4 regions of the Paenibacillus rhizoplanae genome follow, and region 2 is predicted to be linked to each of the others. Evidence: riboswitches for the same ligand, from Rfam matches in the RefSeq annotation. Region 2 holds a riboswitch; each other region holds the start of a gene.
What was found. A riboswitch is a leader RNA that binds a small molecule or an ion and turns the genes downstream of it on or off. The one in region 2 is predicted to bind cyclic di-GMP.
Positions count from the first base shown of each region.

Region 1 (5,151 bases), on a different contig from region 2:
ATCATTGCTCACGATAAATCCGATAATCGGAGTCGGCGTAGGCACTGGAGGGAAACTGAACGGCGGCGATATTGGCGCTGGCGTTGTTACTGGTGTTGGATCTGGTGTTGGCGTTGGTGTCGGCGGCGGCGTCGGCGTTGGTGTCGGCGTCGGCGTTGGTGTCGGCGTCGGCGTTGGTGTCGGCGTTGGTGTCGGCGTCGGCGTTGGTGTCGGCGTAGGCGTTGGTGTCGGCGTCGGCGTTGGTGTCGGCGTTGGTGTCGGCGTTGGTGTCGGCGTTGGTGTCGGCGTCGGCGTTGGTGTCGGCGTTGGTGTCGGCGTCGGCGTTGGTGTCGGCGTCGGCGTTGGTGTCGGTGTCGGCGTTGGTGTTGGTTCTACCGTAGGTGTTGGTGTCGGTGTCGGTTCTACCGTCGGTGTTGGTGTCGGTTCTACCGTCGGTGTTGGTGTCGGTGTTGGTTCTACCGTCGGTGTTGGTGTCGGTGCCGGCGTTGGTGTCGGCTCTACCGTTGGCGTCGGTGTTGACTCTGGTGTCGGTGTCGGCGTTGGTTCTACCGTCGGCGTTGGTGTCGGTACTGCCGTTGGCGTTGGTGTCGGCTCTGCCGTTGGTGTTGGTGTCGGCTCTGCCGTTGGTGTTGGTGTCGGTACTGCTGTTGGTGTCGGCGTTGGTTCTACCGTCGGCGTTGGCGTCGGCTCTGCCGTTGGTGTTGGTGTCGGCTCTGCCGTTGGTGTTGGTGTCGGTACTGCTGTTGGCGTTGGTGTTGGCACTGCTGTTGGTGTCGGCGTTGGTTCTACCGTCGGCGTTGGCGTCGGCTCTGCCGTTGGTGTTGGTGTCGGTACCGCCGTCGGCGTTGGCGTCGGCTCTGCCGTTGGTGTTGGTGTCGGCGTTGGTGTCGGTACCGCCGTTGGCGTTGGTGTCGGTTCTGCTGTCGGCGTTGGTGTCGGTACCGCTGTTGGCGTTGGTGTCGGTACCGCTGTTGGCGTTGGTGTTGGCACTGCTGTCGGCGTCGGTGTCGGTACTGCCGTTGGTGTTGGCGTCGGCTTCACGGTTGGTGTTGGCGTCGGCTTCACGGTCGGTGTCGGCGTCGGCTTCACGGTCGGCGTTGGTGTTGGCTTCACGGTCGGCGTCGGCGTCGGCTTCACGGTTGGCGTTGGTGTCGGCTTCACAGTTGGCGTTGGCGTCGGCTTCACAGTTGGCGTTGGTGTCGGCTTCACGGTCGGTGTTGGCGTCGGCTTCACAGTTGGCGTTGGTGTCGGCTTCACGGTTGGTGTTGGCGTCGGCTTCACGGTCGGCGTCGGCGTCGGCTTCACGGTCGGCGTTGGTGTTGGCTTCACGGTCGGCGTCGGCTTCACGGTTGGTGTTGGCGTCGGCTTCACGGTCGGCGTCGGCGTCGGCTTCACGGTTGGTGTTGGCGTCGGCTTCACAGTCGGTGTCGGTGTCGGCTTCACGGTCGGTGTTGGCGTCGGCTTGACTGTTGGTGTTGGCTTTGGAGTTGGAGTGCACACAGGTGTCGGGCTAGGTTTTACTGTTGGTGTAGGTTTCACTGTAGGTGTAGGCTTTACCGTCGGTGTTGGCTTCACGGTTGGTGTTGGTGTCACCGTCGGCGTTGGCTTCACTGTAGGTGTTGGTGTTACCGTTGGCGTTGGCTTCACGGTTGGCGTTGGTGTAGCCGTTGGTGTCGGTGATGGACTAGGTGTCGGCGTTGCGGTCGGCGTCGGACTCGGCGGCGGCCCCTCTCCTTCGTACAATCCCAGGTGCATCTCTACCCCGCCGCTAAAAGATTTTGCAATCAGGGTTCCGTACAGCTCTGCTCCGGCATAATGAACATCCGCTCTAGGTGCGAGGATCGTCCCGAAGAATGAGGTATATTCGATATTCACCTCAGAGGCTTCGTAAAAGTTGAACAATACTTGACTGGCTCTGCCGTTACTCATTGAAAAGCTCGGCACATTGACTGTAGACCCGCTTATATTAATAATCAGCGTAGCGTTCTGGGCAATGTTGAATTCGATATAGTTGGTCTTCGCCAGTGTCGAAGCATCCAAATGAACTACATTGAAACGATCCGGTGCACTTATCTTGAGCTGTCCATAATGATTATCGCCAATCTCATTCGTGTCGGCCAAAGCCCCATACTCTGTGGATCGGGAGATCAGCATCCGCTGCTCGGCTGCAAAATCAATCGGGCTGGCATTTTTCTTCCCGCCCTTGATGTTGACACCAGGCTCATTGGCTGTAAAGCTATCCCCAAATACCACATTCCCATAGATCTCTCCACTACCTGAATGTACAAAATTCTTACCGGCCACAAGTACATCCGTCGGAGCAACATCCCTGTATGCTCTGGCTACTCCGTAACCTCCGGAGAGGGTAATGTCCCCTGCCGCTGCCAGGCGGCCCTCAATCTGATCATTGGCTTGTTTAAAATCCCCGAGGATAAAAGCATTAAAATTCCCTGCGACACCCAAAACCGGTGTTGGCGTATACGGTACCCCTGAAGCTGCTCTAACATCCGTCCCCCACGTAAAGGCACTGGATAAGGTCAATAGGCCCGCCATAATGATGGCGGCTGTTTTACGCACTCTTTTCTTCAATAGTCCACACCTCCTAGTTACTATTCTATGAATCTGTCACGAGACTATAACAACAAAAAAGACCGCCAAGAAGGGTTAGCTTCACGGCGGCCGGACGACCCTAGCCTCAACTTTTGAGACAGTAGATTCCTGACTTTGCGTCCCGTTCTTTCGATACGGTTTGCGTTTGTACATGATTTCGATATGAAATTATAATTTGCTTATGTAAATTCATTGTTGAGTCTATGACATTTGTTACTTTTGTACTAATTTCAGTTTATCCGCTCTCACACCCTATTGTCAATCCACTCCCAGTATATTTTTTGAAATTATTTTTTACGATGGTTCCTCATTGATCCCTTGTACCGTAAGGGTTAAGGGACAGTCCCTTTTTTATCTAGTGACGAAAAAAGTCGAGAAATCAGAGGATTGGCTGTAGCCGTTTGTCTCTCTTTTCTATAATACTATCAATTTATATCATTAAAATTTGATACATTCGTCCTATTTTATCGCCCTCAGCCCACCTCTACTCATCATCTGCTCCTGTTCAATGCAATTTTACCTATTTATGAGCATCTCAGCTCATAAAAAAAGTGCCGCCCATAGGGACGACACCTGCAAATAGAATTCATATATTTTGAATAAAAATGTCGCCTAGGCAGACCCGAACAGCTGAACCCAGCCAATCATCGATACCCAGAGCGGAACACTTAGAATGATCCCGAATACTAAACCACGGCGGAGACTTCCTTCATGACTCATTGCCATTCTCCTTTGAGCTGAAATTTTTTAATCCTCTATCTTTAATATTTCAATTTTAATATAAAATAATTCATTCTATTTTATTGTGAAAAATGTCACATTATTAGGATTAGTTTATAAAACCCATTGATTATTTTTTGAAGGATGAGTTACAATGCGAATATACGTTCTCTTCGAGGGGTTGAGAAGGATGCAAAGAGCAGAGAGCCAGGACAACCTGCTGGTCAAATCCTATATTTTGCTGCCGCTTATTCTATCCGCCTTCGAGCGCGATGCTTCTGCTATATCCTCAGAGCTGCGCACGCCTGCGCCTTATCTGGAGGTGATCCAGACGGCCGTCCATGCCGCTTCTGCCGATCTGCGGGAGGTCCGTGCCGGGATGCGCGCCCGTGGTCTGAAGGTCTATGAACAGCAGCGGCTGGAGGCAGGCGTTGAAGCCAAATTCATCTGTAGGGGTTATCACGAGCGGATGCTGCTGCTGGATGATGTGATTGCCGCCCAGGCCACTCTGCATATGCGCAGATATCTGGGTATGGAGAAGATGAAGCAGCGCTAACAAAAGAAGCCTGCCGCAAGCGGCAGACTTCTACATCAAATGATCGCCCGGATGCGGCTACATTAATAACGTCCAATACCCCAACGTGCCGCATATAACCACTACAGCTACCGGGTACAGGATTCTCCGGCTTACCTGATCCCTGAACGCAAGAAACAAACAAAGCATACAAAGCCATGCAATTAGAAGGCTTCCCATCTATTATGCATACGCTCCTTCCCGGCATTCCTGCCCCTCTCCAGCGGTAGACCGCCTCAGAGCACAACTATCCTTATATATAGGAAGATTTCCCGCCGAATATCCCAATTATACCAGCTGGCAGCCAATCTGGAGCAATTTTTCTTCACATTGCCGTCAGGAAATTCACAATTCCTCTTCCAGCACAGGATATTCCCAGAACCCCAGGCGTCCCTTAGCAGATATAGGATGTACCAGCGGAACAACCTCTTCCAGCTTCCAGGCATACCTTCCCTCGGCATAATTGCCGAATACATATTCATTGCCACCCGGCCAGCCCTGCTGCACCAGCTCCGGCGTCACCTCACAGCAATCCGCAATGCGGCTGACTGCAATGATCTTGCCCGTTGGCAGATTGTCTGCAGTGTAGCCATGACGGGCAAGCAACGACTGATACGGCTCCGTCCGGCAGATCGCCCTATTCACCTGCATCCCGGCATGGATGGCTAACTCCCCCCGGTGGGCGGTCCGCCAGGTCCTGGTTTCGATTTGTTTTTCTCCCAGCGCAATTAACGTGGCCCACGGCTGGCGAATGGTCAGGCATTTCATAATGTAGCTTGCCTCCTCTGATGAACACCTTTTTACTCAGAATTACTATGGCCTTCTATGGGAAACAATAATAGCTAAGAAGGGGGACTGACGAACTATGGGTAACGGATTAGATCAAGGGTACGGGGTATTAAAATGCAAATTATCCAATGAGGATACCATATATAAGCTAGGTGTCAAAAATAATCATGTCCAGGTACTGGTTGAGGTTGAAGGTAATATTAATAAAAAGTACAGGGCGGCTATCAATATCAGATCAAGCGCTAAAGCGGAACATTTACCGGAGGACACTGCAAATCAGGTGCTTTATTATGTGGGCGAAGATTTCAAAGCGGAAGAAACGGACCGTTGGCTCACGCTTGAATCCGGCTTCACGAAGATCACCGGGCATAACCGGAGCCTTGCCCTTGATTATATCAGAGGAAACCTGGTGATTCCCAGTAAGATGGTAGCTCTGCCTAATACGAACCGGAATGAAG
Region 1 is NZ_JBHUKY010000104.1:2,262-7,412, reverse strand. It holds gene ACFSX3_RS31975 (choice-of-anchor A family protein) at 1-2,589, opposite strand, end outside; cyclic di-GMP riboswitch class I at 2,672-2,764, opposite strand; gene ACFSX3_RS31970 (hypothetical protein) at 3,521-3,886, shown strand; gene ACFSX3_RS31965 (ASCH domain-containing protein) at 4,250-4,672, opposite strand; gene ACFSX3_RS31960 (DUF2278 family protein) at 4,770-5,151, shown strand, end outside.
Region 1: another riboswitch for cyclic di-GMP. It lies ahead of ACFSX3_RS31975 (choice-of-anchor A family protein); the one in region 2 lies ahead of ACFSX3_RS09755 (thiamine pyrophosphate-binding protein).

Region 2 (5,151 bases):
CCCTGCTCCCTCCTGTAACCAATGCCACTTGCCCTTGCAGATTTGTCATTTGATCCGCTCCCTTTCATCTATCATGCCCGGATTAGAAGATCATTTGCGCTAATCCGTACTCTTGTCTAATATAGACCTTATACATGACAACCACTGACATATATAATCAAATAATAAATTCAGGGAGGCCTCCGAATGAGAGCAGACCGTCTGATCACTATCGTTCAACTTTTACAGAGCCGCGGCAAAATCAGCTCCCGGGAGCTGGCACAAACGCTGGAGGTATCCGAACGGACGATCTTCCGGGATATGGAGGCACTTAGCTTCTCCGGCATCCCCGTGCTGGCGGAGCGAGGCCGGGAAGGCGGCTGGAAGCTGGCGGAAGGCTACCGGAATTCCCTGACCGGAATGAACACCAAGGAGATTGCCGCGCTGCTCGTACCCGCTGATCCGGCGATTCTGCGCGCTCTGGGTATTCAGGAGGAGTTCTCCTCGGCCGCCCGCAAGCTGCAAGCCGTCGCTACCAGGCAGCCCGTCACCCCCTTCAGCTTCCTCAGCCAGCGGATTCACATCGACGGAGCCGGGTGGCATCCTTCCGGGGAGACCTATCCCTCCCTATCCGCTTTGCAAGGAGCCTTATGGGAGAACTGCAAGGTGCGAATCACCTATCTGCGCGGGGAGGACACTGCCGAGCGGCTGGTTGCACCGCTGGGGCTGGTAGTCAAGCGCGGCGTCTGGTATTTGGTCGCGGGGCATGATGGCGAGCTGAGGACTTACCGGGTCTCCAGAATCACTGAGGCCAAAGTCACAGAGGAGTCTTTTGAGCAGCCGGAGGATTTCGACCTGCCACACTATTGGGAGGCCTCCACCGCCGCGTTCAAGTCTGCCTTGCCCAGGTACCCCGCCAGCCTGCTTGTCAGGGATCTCACGATGAAGGAGCTGCAGAAGGAGCGATACGTCACTCTGTTGCACCAGGAGCCTTCTGAAGCCCCGAGTTGGATCAGGGCCGAGGCCGAGTTCAACACGCCGGAATCTGCGTGCCGGATCATCCTGTCCCTGGGTCAGGGCATCAAGGTGACCGCACCGCCTGAGCTTGCGGATACGGTTGCTTCGGCTCTGCGTGAAGCGGCAGCATTATACGATTTTTAATAATAGACCAAATGCACTAGTATCCCCTATAATATTACAATACACATTATTATTTATAGGGGGAACTTTACATTATGGACTGGATGAACAAGCTGCCGTTGAAACAAAAAATCGTCACCGGATGTTACCTGGTTGCCGCTTTATTCGCTGTTCCTGTCTTAATCACGCTAATCCTTATGGACAGGCTGCTGATCGGCATTGTTCTTGTCGCAGTCCTGGCAGCACTGACTTACCCGCTTGCGCGCTTTATCGAGAGAACGCTTACATCTTCTTTCGAGGACATCTCCAATGTGACGCACACGATTGCCAAAGGCGACTTCACCAGCCGTGCCGACGAGAATGGCTCCATGGGCGACATTAGCCGCTCCTTCAACACCATGATTGACAAGCTCAAAAAAATTCTCACCGATGCCTCACAGATTACCCGTCAGGTTATGGACGCCAGCCGCGGGATTGAAGACAAGAATCAGAACCTGAAGTTTGTAATGGCACAGGTGGCCTCCTCCTCCAATGAACTGGCTCTCGGTGCTAACGAGATCTCGGTGGATATCGCTGATATGACCGAATCGATCAAGGATATCGAAACCAAAGTCTCCAATTATACGAATTCCACCAAGGAAATGAATAGACGCTCTGTACATACGCTGGAATTGGTTGAACAGGGACGGCAATCGGTGGATACCCAAGCTGAAGGCATGCGCAAGAACATCCAGGCTACCCAGAAGGTGGCGGATACGATCGAAGCCCTGTCGCAGAACGCGCGCGGCATTACGATGATTACCAAGACGATTACCGAAATTGCTGAACAGACCAACCTTCTGTCACTCAATGCCTCCATTGAAGCCGCCCGTGCAGGCGAGCATGGCCGTGGCTTCGCTGTCGTTGCCCAGGAGGTGCGCAAACTGGCCGAGGAATCCACCGCTTCAACCAAAGAGGTGTTCGGGCTGGTACGCAGCATTGAAGCGGATATCAAGCAGGCCATTGATAACATCGCCATCAACGAAGAGGTAGTCCAGGTACAGAATGAGATGATAACGGAGACGGCCAATATCTTTGCTCAAATTGTACATAGCGTCCAATACATAACCGAGCAGATCTCCTCCTTCTCCGCAGAGAGTGATCTTATGCTGGAGAGCGCGCTCAAGATCTCCGGGGCGATCGAGAATATCTCAGCCATCACCCAGGAGACCGCCGCAGGGACCGAAGAGGTATCCGCAGCGATGAACGAACAGATTCACGCGCTGCAATCCGTAGCTGAGGAGACAGAGAAGATGACCTCCGCAGTCTTCAATCTGCAAAAAACGATTCATATTTTCAAATTTTAGCCTCGGCACAAAGAGACACGCCTGCGGAATTTTCTGCGGGAGGTGTCTCTTTTTTTGGGCAGAACAAAGAGTGTTATGTAATATTCACAAATTGTTGAAATTGTGCATAACACGAAGAATCCTGTTTTGCACTTCTTTACTATAAATGTTCTAGTACCATAGCTTAACTAGTAGCAGACTCTCCACCACGCCAATACTTAAGACCTATTAACAGATATTTCAATCCTGTATTTCTCATAAAATCATAACGTTTTGCAGCGAACCCGGGATGCAATGAGGCTTTGTGCTCACTTTCCAAAATTATAGCCCTTAATATTCATTTGCATTTTAAGACTTTAGTCTTCCAGAGACAACCATTTTCAAAAGTTTGAAAATCCAAATATCTAGCGATTTTTACTCCTGAATATTCGCTAAATTCCGAGCTTCTTCTCACAAGGGTTATTGACAAAAGAGGAGCAAGGAATATATTGTAAAGGAAAATTCTCCTTTGCTTAATTTATAACCGCATACCGGCAAAATTCACCGAAAGGGAATGACGCAAAGCCATGGATCTACAGTCTCATTTCTGAAGTGGGATCATGACAGCCAGGTTGCTGAAAAACTGTGAACGCCTTAGGTTTCGCGTTTGATTATGGTGATTCGTGCAACAGGCCTGTGCTCCTATTTTTGAGTACAGGTTTTCTATTGCTGACGTATACAAATAACAACTTGCGGGGTGGATGTTCTGAAGACAGTTGCAGATTATATGGCGGAAGCATTACGTAATCTAGGAGTGACACATTCTTTTGGAATCATTGGCAAGTCTATTTGCCCCATCGCTTTGAAAATGGTTGACTATGGCATTCAGTTTATTCCCGGCCGGCACGAATCCAGCTCCGGCTTCGCAGCCGGCGGTTATGCTCTGAAGACCGGCAGCCTCGGGGTAGCCTTCGGCACCTCCGGTCCGGGCGGAACGAACCTGCTCACCGCAGCAGCGCATGCCAAGGCCAATAATCTTCCCGTCCTCTTTATCACTGGCCACCAGTCCATCAAGGAGCTGGGCATTCCCCAATGTCAGGATTCCTCTTCCTATCTGGCTGATTTGGCGGATATGTTCCGGCCGGCCACCCTCTTCAGCAAGCTTGTTGAACGCGGCGATCACTTCAGCACGATTTTCAACCATGCCCTATCCATCGCCCTCGGTGACAAAAAAGGTCCGGTCCATCTCTGCATTCCGTTTGATGTGCAGACAGAGCGGCTCGCGGAATGCCGGATTGTTCTGCCGGAACGCGAAGGGCTGGTCAGCTACCAAAACTATGAACGGGTTATCTCGGCGATCAATGAATCCGCCCGACCTCTGATCATTGCCGGTAAAGGCGTCAACCGCTCGGGGGCCCATCAGGAACTGGTCCAGCTGGCCGAAACCTTCAACATTCCTGTAGTCACCTCTCCAGGCGGCAAAGGCGCCATAGCTTATGATCACCCGCTCTATCACGGTCCTGTCGGCGTTGGCGGCTCCTCGCACGGGGATGAATTACTGAACAATAGCGACCTGTTCATTGTTCTGGGCTCCCGTCTCAGCGATATGACCATCTGCAACCTCAAGCTGGAGAATCATCCCCAGCAGCTGATCCAGTTCGATGTAGATCCAACCTTTGTCGGCAAAATACTGTCCTCATCCACCATCGCTGTCGGCGGGGATTTGCGGGACAACCTGGCGCTGTATCTCCAGAAGCTGGACTCCTCTGAGGTTACCAAGCATGAAATCACAATCTCCAATGCTTACAATGACGAGCTGCCCGTGCTGGACGGGCTCTCTCTGGCTTCGGTATTGAGCACGATGAGCGATCTGATTCCGTACAACAGCAGCGTGTTTGTAGATGACGGCAGCCATGGCTTCAATGCTGTGAAATGGTTCAATGTGCGCAGGCCCGGCAGCTTCATATTCGATGCCTACTTTGCCTGCATGGGCAATTCAATTGGCATGGCGATCGGCGCCAAGACCGCCTCACCCGGGGAGACTGTCTTCTGTATTACCGGGGACGGCTGTTTTATGATGCTCGGAGCTGAAATAAACACCGCCGTTTGCCAGGACATTCCGGTGATTTTCATCGTGGTGAACAATATGCAGCTGGATATGGCGCTCAAGGGCATGGAGAAAACTACCGGCCGGATTGACGGTACGATCTTCGAGGTTCCGATGGATGCCGTGAAATTCGCCGAATCTCTGGGTGCAGCCGGCTTCCGATGTGAGACGCAGGAAGAGTTCGAAGCGGCAATCCGCGAAGCTGTAGCCCTTAACAAGGCAGCTGTCATTGAGCTGTTGACTGACCGAGATGAGATGCCTCCTACGGCCCACCGTACACTGGATCTAACGTAAGGAAGCCGTATCCCACACCTTTACTAACCTACTATCAGGAGGCCAAAGCGTGAACAAGAACATGAACAGCGGACTTGAACATTTCACTGATCTCTCTGGAGATTATGGGGCCAAGGCACTGGCTCCAATCAAAGAGCATTTTCCGGAATTAGCCGAATATATCATGGGCAATGCCTATGGCGATATTTTTCAACGGACCACGATTGGCTCTGACTGGAAAGAGATTGCGGTGATCTCGTCTCTGATTACGATGGGGCAATATGAGCAGTTAGGTGTTCATTATGTAATGGCGCTCCGTGTTGGCATGACCGTTGAGCAGATCAAGGG
Region 2 is NZ_JBHUKY010000020.1:10,966-16,116, reverse strand. It holds gene ACFSX3_RS09770 (SDR family NAD(P)-dependent oxidoreductase) at 1-49, opposite strand, end outside; gene ACFSX3_RS09765 (helix-turn-helix transcriptional regulator) at 187-1,140, shown strand; gene ACFSX3_RS09760 (methyl-accepting chemotaxis protein) at 1,215-2,465, shown strand; cyclic di-GMP riboswitch class I at 2,967-3,063, shown strand; gene ACFSX3_RS09755 (thiamine pyrophosphate-binding protein) at 3,211-4,824, shown strand; gene ACFSX3_RS09750 (carboxymuconolactone decarboxylase family protein) at 4,874-5,151, shown strand, end outside.

Region 3 (5,151 bases), on a different contig from region 2:
TGCTCATTTTGAAACATCTGACGAGAATTTTCATTCTCATTTTGGATCTCGCCGAAGCGATTTCCGATACTCACTCGTTGTTCAGTTTTCAAAGATCAAGCTCGTTGTCAGCGACGATTACTTCGTCACCAGCAACTCTTATAATATATCACGTTCGTTTGAACAATGCAAGCTTTATTTTGAAATCACTTTTTTAAGTAATCTCTCATTTCCTTTGCCGTTCCAACAACGCTTATTTATAATAACCTATCCCTCTATTAAAAAGCAACCTTTATATAAATAAAAATAACCCGCTTAAACATTAAGCGGGTTATTCTCAGGAAATGCTATAGTTCACAGCTATTCTTAGTAGAATTTCGCTGCAGTATATTTGCTTGCTGCTTTGACCAGTTCTGTTGACGCGGTGTTCTTACCCAGACCTGCATCCACTGTAGTATCAATCGTTACCCATTTGCCGTTCATGAACACTTCGTTCCAGGCATGGTATGAAGTTACATAGCTTGTATTCCCCATAACCAATTTGGTAGGAATGCCTTCACTGCGGAGCATAGTAGCGAACAAGGATGCGTAATCGTAGCAGATACCTTTGTTGGTAGCCAGTGTGTTATCGTTGTTCGGAATATAATCTGTGCTTACGCTGTTAGCCAGAGAGTAGTCATATTTCACGTTAGCTACGATGTAATTGTAGATAGCCTTAACTTTGTCTGCATCTGTGGTCAGACCCTTTGTAAGCTGGGCTGCCTTTTGAACGGATTTATCGGAAGAACTCCATTTCACATTCTGTACAGAGCTCAAATATACGGCATTCACATTGCTCATTGAGAGAGATACAGTCTCGGAAGATAGTACTTTGTATTTGTTGCCGGTAGTATTCTCAAGAACGGAGACCTTGTAAGAGCCATTTCCTTGTTGCAGCGGGAACGTCTCGGTTGGTTTGGAAGTGTATAAGTTGTAAGTATAGCTGTTATTGTCTTTGGTAATCATGAGCTTCATCTTCTTGTCCTTAGGAACATCATATGAAACCCCGATAACCCCTTGACCAAGTTGTCCAACATTTAACCAGCTTGAATCTGCATTAGCTGCTTGAGCAGTGCCTGTCTGCACGGAAGTGACAATCACAAAAAGTGTAATCAACATTAAATATAACTTCTTCATGGATAAAACCCCTTTCGGTAGCTGGCTGCCATCCTTACGGGAAGGCCCTTTAGCTTTGCGTCCCTACCTTTCGATAGGTTTGCCGTTATCGTATAAGCTTTATCTGTCCAATCTACTACCATATAATTACAGATCCAGAATTAAAACAAACAAAAAAAGCCTCTTCATTCGGTAGCTGGCTGCCATCCATGAAGGGAAGGCCCTGTAGCTTTGCGTCCCTACCTTTCGATAGGTTTGCCGTTTATCGTGTATTAGCTTTCATAGTTATATCTTACCATATCTCTATCTATTAGCAAGACCCAAATCGCTAGATTCCACAAAAATAGTCTAAAATTTTATGTTTTTTCGACTTTTATTGCCTTGTCTTGGACAAGTCAGGTTAACTTCGCATGAATGATGAGTCTGTGGGTCGGGTTGACAAGCGGATCGCAGGTAATGAGGGTCAGAATCTTATCATCATCCTTTCCCTTCAGTACCGAAATATCGGTAGGCTCTACAATAGATACATCATATACAACATACTTGTATTCCTGGCCGCTTGTAATAACAGTAATGGTATCCCCTTTACCGATCTCATCCAGTCTGTTGAACAGCCGTCCTGCCGTTCTTGACCGGTGTGCCGCAATCGCTGCGTTGCCTACCGCACCAATCGGAGCAGTCTCCTTCATATGCGCCGCGGCATGCTTCATATTAGTTTTGGTGGCGCCCTCCAGTACAGGCAGCTTCAGATCGATTTTGTCGATTTCAATAATGGCGGTGATCTTGCCTCCAACTTCAATCTCGGGCGCTGTAGTGGGCACCGGCTCTTCCGCACCGGACTCTTCCGCCAGCAGCTGGGTGACCTCCGCATAGGGCTTGCTCAGATCCTGACTGGCAGGAGCCGTAGCCGAAGGAACGATTTCACTATAGGCCTGTTCAGCCTCTTCCAGCAGCTTCTGCTGCTGACGGTCCTCGTACCATTCGCTTCCTTTGGGGTAGAGCATAATCAGAACCCCGGCAAGTATAATCAAATAGGATAACTTCCGCATGACAATCGCCTCCGCAATATAGAATAAGTGCTAACCCCGCAGGACACGAGGAAGATGTACTGTACCTCTAGAATACCCACTTCCGGCTTCCAAAGAAATTAATGATCACTGTAATGAAGGTAACCAGCACCTTGGCCATCAGCACCTGGATTCCCAGGCGATCAGTCAGCAGATGAATCAGCAGTACCGAAATGCCCAGCACCAGCAGATTCAGCACAATAAATCTCACCAGCTGCATCCGGTCAAATCCGCCATTCCCGCCTCTGTCCCGGCCCTTGAAGGTCACCTTTTTATTCCAGAAAAAGCTGTTTGCCGTCCCGGCGCTGTAGGAAATTATCTGTGCAGGGGTGTTAAGCATCCCCAGGGAATGCAGCAGGGTAAATACCGCGAAATCAATGAACGTGTTAAGCAGGCCCACTGCATTGAATTTCAGAAACTGGATCATGCCTGCACGCCAAGCCTTATCTTGCATAATCGCTTTCCTTCCGCGTGTCTTCGGTCTCCGCATCCGGGTAGCCTTTGGTCTCGCTAACGATATAGAGCGGTCTGTCCTTCGATTCATCATAGATCCGTCCAATGTACTCCCCGATTACACCGAGCAGCATCAGCACAATGCCGTTAAACAGCAGGTTAACCCCGACAATGGACGCCCAGCCCGGCACGGTCCAGGAGGTGAAGACCTTCTGGAATAAGACCAGAAACAGGTAGAGGAAGCTGGAGAAGGACAGGAAGAAGCCGACATAGGAGGCGATTTTGAGCGGCTTGTGCGAAAAGGAGGTGATTCCGTCGAGCGCGAAGCGGATCATTTTTTTGAGCGGATATTTCGTCTCCCCGGCGAAGCGTTCCTCCCGCACATATTCCACCATGGTCTGCCGGAAGCCAACCCAGCTCACCAGCCCCCGCACATAACGGTTCTTCTCCTTCAGGCCGCGCAGCACATCGCAGACCTTGCGGTCGATCAGCCGGAAGTCCCCGGTATCCGTAGGAATTTCTACACTGGTCATGCTGCTTAGCAGACGGTAAAAGATTTTGGCCGTCACCTTCTTGAAGAAGGTCTCTCCGTGGCGCTTCAGCCGCTTGGCATAGACTACTTCATAGCCTTCCTTCCACTTGGCGATCATCTCCAGGATGACCTCAGGCGGGTCCTGGAGATCCGCATCAATCACCACAACAGCCTGACCTTCAGCATAATCCATACCCGCCGTAATCGCCACTTGGTGGCCGAAGTTACGCGAGAAGTCAATCAGCTTGACATGTTCATCCGTATTACTGATTCCGCGCATAATCTCAGCCGTACGGTCCCGGCTGCCGTCATTGACGAACACAAGCTCATAGGAATCCCCGCAACCATCCATTACTTTTTTGAGCCGCTCGTAGGTTATCTGAATGACTTCCTCCTCATTGTACATGGGGACAATTACACTATATCTGGCCTTCACAAGGGTTCCTCCTAAATTTGTTGTAAGCCACAGCTTCCTTGATGCGCTTCATCAATATCAGCTTTGAACATATATCCGGCTTCTGAAGCTCCCCTCCTAGAATACCCAGGAAGGGAACCAGCGAAGGACATGAATGATATAACTGCTGTTCACCTGCATGCCGGATAATACCGGATAGAACATTACAAACAGGATGGCGGCGGCCGCAACATAGGCGTACCGCAAATATCTGGCACCCTGGAACCTGCCGTCAAGCAGCTTCAGGATGTATACAATGGATAGAATCATAAACGGCACCATTGCAAAGTAATGGTACAGGAACGTCTCACGCGGCACAAGCATCCATGGAACATATTGTGAGAAGAAGCCGATCCAGATCATGTACAGGTTCTTGTCCCGGCGCTTCACGGTGAACCATACGGCGGCCAGCATCGCGAAGATTCCTGTCCACCAGATCAGCGGATTCCCCATCGTTACTATGCTGCTCGCCTTGCCTGCCGGCAAGCCTTCGCCGCCGCTGAAGAACCATACGGGACGCTTCATGAACGGCCACTCCCACCAGGAGGAGGCGAATGGATGGGTAGCAACAAGCTGGCTGTGATAGTTGTACATATTCTTCTGGGCATCAATCAGCCCCTTAAGGGTGAACCCCTCTGCCGACGCAGACAGTGAGGGAATGAAGGACAGACTATATACGATCCCCGGAATGACAATGAAGAATCCTATACAGCTGGCCAGGGTGATCACGGTATTCTTCCAGAAGGACTGATCTGCCGTCCTGCAGGCGGCTTTGAGGTCCTGTCCGGTTAGCTTGCCTTCAGCCAGCAGCCGTCCGGCGGCCTTGTATTCCCTATAGCGTTCAAGCAGCACCAGTGCCAGCATAATGGCAAGGCCTGCCCCGCCGTAGACGACAATCCATTTCGAGGCAACCCCGATTCCGAAGAACAGTCCTGACCAGAACAGCGGAACCAGTGTGGTCCGTAGCGGCACCCGGTAGAAATTCATCGTGTAATACCGCTGCATGAAATAGAACATAAGCATAATGAAGAATACACCGTACACATCGATGGTCGATATCCGCGTCTGGGTGAAATGCATGAAGTCCAGGGCGAACAATCCTGCTGCCAGTGCTGCATAGGTAGTCTTACGGAACAACCGCAGGGCCATGATATAAATCAGCGGCAGCATCGCAATCCCGAACAAGGTGCCGATGACCCGCCACCCGAACGGATTGACGCCGAACAGCTCCATGCCTACCCCGATCAGCAGCTTGCCAAGCGGCGGGTGCGTGTTCTCATAAGGCACTATATTATGGTAATGCTCATAAGCCGTACGGGCATGATAGATCTCATCAAAATACGTACTGTTCATGAAATTAGAGTTCTCCGGTATGACGGACTGCTCATCGAACAGATTGGCCGGCGTTCCTCTTTTAGCTGTTGCCCCCGAATCAGGTGTCACGCTTGCTATGGTCAGAGGAACCTTAGGAGCCCCCTGCTCATAGAACGCCATCTCATTGAGGGTGAAGC
Region 3 is NZ_JBHUKY010000027.1:6-5,156, forward strand. It holds gene ACFSX3_RS16485 (transglutaminase-like domain-containing protein) at 346-1,155, opposite strand; cyclic di-GMP riboswitch class I at 1,169-1,249, opposite strand; cyclic di-GMP riboswitch class I at 1,323-1,404, opposite strand; gene ACFSX3_RS16490 (class D sortase) at 1,530-2,183, opposite strand; gene ACFSX3_RS16495 (GtrA family protein) at 2,251-2,655, opposite strand; gene ACFSX3_RS16500 (glycosyltransferase family 2 protein) at 2,645-3,622, opposite strand; gene ACFSX3_RS16505 (glycosyltransferase family 39 protein) at 3,719-5,151, opposite strand, start outside.
Region 3: another riboswitch for cyclic di-GMP. It lies ahead of ACFSX3_RS16485 (transglutaminase-like domain-containing protein); the one in region 2 lies ahead of ACFSX3_RS09755 (thiamine pyrophosphate-binding protein).

Region 4 (5,151 bases), on a different contig from region 2:
CTCAGATCATATTTGACCGGCATTTCTTCGATTCGCGAAGGGTCGATGCCCGCGCTTTTCTCCATGGCCCGGAAGGTCAGCTCTTCGTTGCCGCCCAGCTTTATGCCCACCTTTTGCCCGGCCAGATCCTCCATCGTCTTAATCCCGGACTCTTTGAGCGTGAACATGACGAACGGGGTTTTGCGGTAGATTGCGGACAACGCTTTGACCGGGACGCCTTTCTCTCTGGCGATAACGACCTGGTCGGCACCGGTAACTCCGAACTCCTCACTGCCGGAAGCTACCATCTGCACAGCCGGGAAATCCGAACCCCCCGGACGGATCTCAACATCCAGCCCCGCTTCTTTATAGAAGCCTTTTTCCACTGCGGTATAAAAGCCGGCAAACTGCGCCTGGTGAATCCACTTCAGCCGGAGCACCACCTTTTTCAGCTCGCCTGAGCCTTCCGCTCCCTGGCCTTCGGCCTTCCCGGCTTCCGTATGGTTACCGCAGGCAGTCAGGAGCAGCATTAGCGAGGTTAACAGCATCAGCGCTTTCGTTCTGGACTTGTTCCACATGGTTATTCCCCCGTTTATGAATGATTTAGTATTGCTCCAGCGCACGCAGCACCGCTTGTGAATCACTTACACTGCCGAACACCCCGCCCTGCATTTGAACCATACTCAGCGCCGCCAGGTGATTCGCTTCATCCGTTGCTCCCGTGCAATCCGCAAGGATCAGACACTCGTACCCGCGGTCATTGGCCTCCCGCATCGTGGTGTGTACACAGACATCGGTAGTAATACCGGTCAGAATCAGATGGGTAATTCCTTTATTCTTCAGGATCAGGTCCAGGTCCGTTGCATAAAAGCTGCCTTTGCCCGGCTTGTCTATAATGTACTCTCCGCGGGCAGGCGCCAGCTCCTCAATGATCTGCCAGCCGCGCTCCCCCCGCACGAGGATTCGTCCCGCCGGTCCTTCGGAGCCGATCTCGGCCCCGATCTGGCGGCTGCGCCACCTTTTGTTCGCCGGCAGATCCGACAGATCCGGCTTATGCCCCTCGCGGGTATGGATCACGGTGAACCCTTCGATGTCCCGGATACGTGCCAGCAGCCGCTGAATGGGCTGAATCGCTCTTGCCGTTAATGAGAGGTCATAACCCATTCTCTCGACGTAACCGCCCTTGCCGCAAAAATCCGTCTGCATGTCGATAATCATCAGCGCTGTCTTCGCCGGGTCAACTGCCCCGTCATAAGGCCAGATGTAAGGTGTTGCTGCAATCTGCATGATTTATGCTCCTCTCCTGATGTCGCTATCTCCATTAATGTTATTTTAGTTAACATTAATTCGCGTTTCCTTGGTATGAGTTAGATTATATTACAATGAATTTGGGATGTCTTCGGTTTTATTACGAAATAATATACTGAATGTTTGTGTTTATTTACATATCTAACATATACATTACACAAAAACACAAAGCTTGGTCGTCGCTGCCGTAAACATTTGGCCGTCCGCTGCTTTTTTCTTTTTCCACCTGCCGGGCGCAGAGGACAGTTCCCCCTTTTCTTGTTCTCATGGCTTCCATAAGATGTAAGCGCTGGGAAACCAGTTTTTTTGTCGAAATAGAGCTGCATATTTCGAGTTTTTTGATAAATAGGCATAATATAGTTGAAAAATAGCTCTTTAAGTACTAGAATTAAGCTTGTTTGCAGAAGTTAATGCCACGCAAGAACTATTTATGACTCTTTTTGTCGATTACAGTCGACTACAAATAACCACCTCTACAGGATGTATATCATTGATCTATTTCTAAAGGCAAACTTCCCGAAAGGGCAGGACGCAAAGCCATGGGCCTAAGAACGCCAAATCCCGCGTTTAAGGTCGCCAGGCTGCCAATAGAGACCACTTAAGCCGGCTGTTCACGGGAAGTCCTCCCGGGCTTGATGATGTTCTTTTTCTGTACGAATTGCCATTGATCATACGAAAAAGTGAGGTTACAACCATGCCGCAGCATTATATCGAACCAAGCCGATATGAATTCGTAGAGTCCCTGATGCTCGAACGTAAAGGGCTCCTGGATTCATTCTCTGTGGAGGGCCGAGCTTCTGACGGGACACATGGAGATAAGAATGGAATTATCCTCGTGCAGGACAACCAGATATTCATTACGCCTCCGCTGCCCGGAGGCGCTCCCGCCCGGATTTCTGCGATCCACCCTGTTGTCCTGAAGATCAACTGGAAGACCGTTACAGAACCAACCGAGGTGACGAAGGCGGATTATATCACCTGGGAGATCTGCGAGAAGCCGCAATACGAAATTACCGTATCGCCTGACAAGCTCAAGGTCCACTTCACTCTATACCGTGCAGAGAAGTACGCCTGGAATCTGGTCAACTGTCCCGCTGCTTTCGAGGCGGTCGTCCGTGCCCAGCCCAACCCGGCGATGCTGCTGTCCACGCTCACTATAGAACAGATTATCGCCTCACTGGACAACCGTTTTATTCTGCGCAACCTGAACATTCCCGCCCTGTACGCGGAGCTGGAGAACCCTACATATCTTCCCGTATGCATCGCTGAAGGAAGAGCCCCGCTGCCCGGCAAGGAAGCACGGCTGGAATTCCTGCTGCCTGAGCATACACTAGAGGGGAACCGGATGTTTCAGGGACAGGGAGCCCCGGGTCAGAAGCCTGCGGAACCCTTGGAGTATCTCCGTTTCCCGGGAGCCCCCTTTACCTTCGCAGGCGAAGTCTTCGCCCGCAAACTGCCGCCGGAAGAGGGCATTCCCGGCTTCGACACAGACGGCAGAGTCCTGCCCCCTCCCCCTCCGCAGGATGTCTACTTCGCTGCCGGTAACCATGCCAAGCTCCTCCCCTGTGGTAATATCGTGGCCCGGCATACCGGCAGACCCCGCATCTGCGGAGGAAACGGCAGCGTCCGGATATGTGATTTCCCTCCGGTCCGTCTGCTGACCAGGGAGACGGCGGATACTGCGGGCGATGTTATGTTTGCAGGCGACGTCATTGTACCGGGAGATCTGGAAGGACCTGTACGTATCGAAGCCCTGGGTAATGTGTACGTCTATGGAGATATACGCCAATCCACAATTATAGCTACCGGCAGTATTTATGTTAGCGGCCAGGTCACCGGCAGCGGCCTGTACGCCGGACACGCGGGGGTACAGCAGCATCGTCTGCACAGCCTCGCAAGCCTGCTGCGGACTGAGGCGGACGGACTGCGTGAGGCAGCGCGCCAGCTGGCCAAGAACGTGGAATCTCGCCAGCAATCCGTGAAATACGGCCTGGTGGTCATGCTGCTGCTGGAGGGTAAATACAGCCACCTCGAAAGCCTGATCCGCGATCTCCAGGCTGCGCTGAGCCGTATGAACGGGGCGTTCGGCTCCGGCACGGACCAGCTCTGGCAGATGCTTGAGGTATTCGCCCATCCGGGACAATTCACCGGGTACATCACAGACAGTGTCCTAAGCCTCTTCTCCAGGCTGCTCCTCAAGCTGGGCGAGGAGATTGAGCTGCTCCAGGAGGAGCATGCGGTGATTAATCTTGCCCGGTCGCAGGAGAGCCGCCTGGAGTCTGGCGGCAAGCTGCTTGTGCGTGATTCCTGCTAAGACTACTACTATATAAGGAGAAGTGAGAGCGTGCGATATAACCGTCTGGGCAATAGCGGCCTGCAGGTATCTGCTCTGGGTCTTGGAACCAATTCATTCGGCAAACGCGCAGATCAGGAGACCTCGGTCCGCATTCTGCACACCGCTATGGATCAGGGCATCAATTTCATCGATACCGCCAATATCTATGCCGGCTCTGAATCGGAGCGGATCATCGGCCTTGCGCTTGAAGGCAGACGCCAGAGCGCAGTGCTGGCGACCAAAGCCGGATTGCCGAAGCATGAGGGACCCGGCGGCAGCGGCTCTTCGCGCCATCATCTGATGCAGGAGCTGGAGGGCAGCCTGCGCCGCCTGAAGACAGACTATGTGGATCTGTATCAGATCCACACCTTCGACCCCTACACACCGCTGGAGGAAACACTGCGCACGCTGGATGATCTGATCTCCGCAGGCAAGGTGCGGTATATCGGAGCCTCCAATTATGCCGCCTGGGAGCTGATGAAAGCGCTCGGGATCAGTGAAGCCCGTAACTGGGCGAAATACATCTCCATCCAGTGCAGCTATTCGCTGGCTGACCGCACGCCCGAAGCCGAGCTGCTTCCGCTCTGCCTGGATCAGGGCCTGGGCATCATCCCGTACTTCCCTCTGGCGGGCGGCATCCTTACCGGCAAATATGCCGGAAGCAGCAGCGCCCCTGCCGGCTCCAGAGCAGAGACTGATCCGAACTTCCGCCGCTTCCTTACCCCGGAGCGCATCTCGCTCGGGGAGCAGGTTCAGGCCATTGCGGAGGGGCAGGGCACCTCACCTGCGGCTCTATCCCTGGCCTGGCTGATGAACCGGCCCGCCGTCTCCACGGTGATTGTCGGCGCGACTACAGTAGAGCAGGTAGAGCATAATCTGCAGAGTCTCTCTGCTTCGCCGGATGCGGGGATACTTGAGCAGCTCGACCAGGCCAGCGCCGCCTTCCGCACCGGCGAGCCGTTTGCGGTCTACCGGCTGCCGTAAGCGCTGACGTTCATATCCATATACAAACAAAGCGAGCCTCCGTATACGGAGACTCGCTTTTGTGTATTTTGGCTAATGATGAATTTGTATTATACCGCAGCGATGAACCGTTCCATGTCTTCCTGTACGGTAGTAATGCCGCCGATGCCGAAGGTATCTACCAGTACCTTGGCTACATTAGGCGACAGGAAGGCCGGAAGTGTAGGGCCCAGGTGAATGTTCTTCACGCCCAGATGCAGCAGCGCCAGCAGTACAATCACCGCTTTTTGCTCATACCAGGCAATGTTATAGGAGATCGGAAGATCGTTGATATCCGCAAGACCAAAGACTTCCTTCAGCTTAAGCGCTATAACCACAAGAGAATAGGAGTCATTGCACTGGCCGGCATCAAGCACGCGGGGAATTCCGCCGATATCGCCAAGCGCCAGCTTGTTATATTTGTATTTGGCACAGCCTGCGGTCAGGATCACCGTGTCACTCGGCAGCTCTGCCGCGAAGTCGGTGTAATAATTCCGGCTCTTCATCCGTCCGTCGCAGCCGGCCAT
Region 4 is NZ_JBHUKY010000019.1:410,891-416,041, reverse strand. It holds gene ACFSX3_RS09615 (ABC transporter substrate-binding protein) at 1-557, opposite strand, end outside; gene biuH (biuret amidohydrolase) at 583-1,266, opposite strand; cyclic di-GMP riboswitch class I at 1,784-1,876, shown strand; gene ACFSX3_RS09605 (flagellar assembly protein A) at 1,982-3,601, shown strand; gene ACFSX3_RS09600 (aldo/keto reductase) at 3,632-4,606, shown strand; gene hcp (hydroxylamine reductase) at 4,696-5,151, opposite strand, start outside.
Region 4: another riboswitch for cyclic di-GMP. It lies ahead of ACFSX3_RS09605 (flagellar assembly protein A); the one in region 2 lies ahead of ACFSX3_RS09755 (thiamine pyrophosphate-binding protein).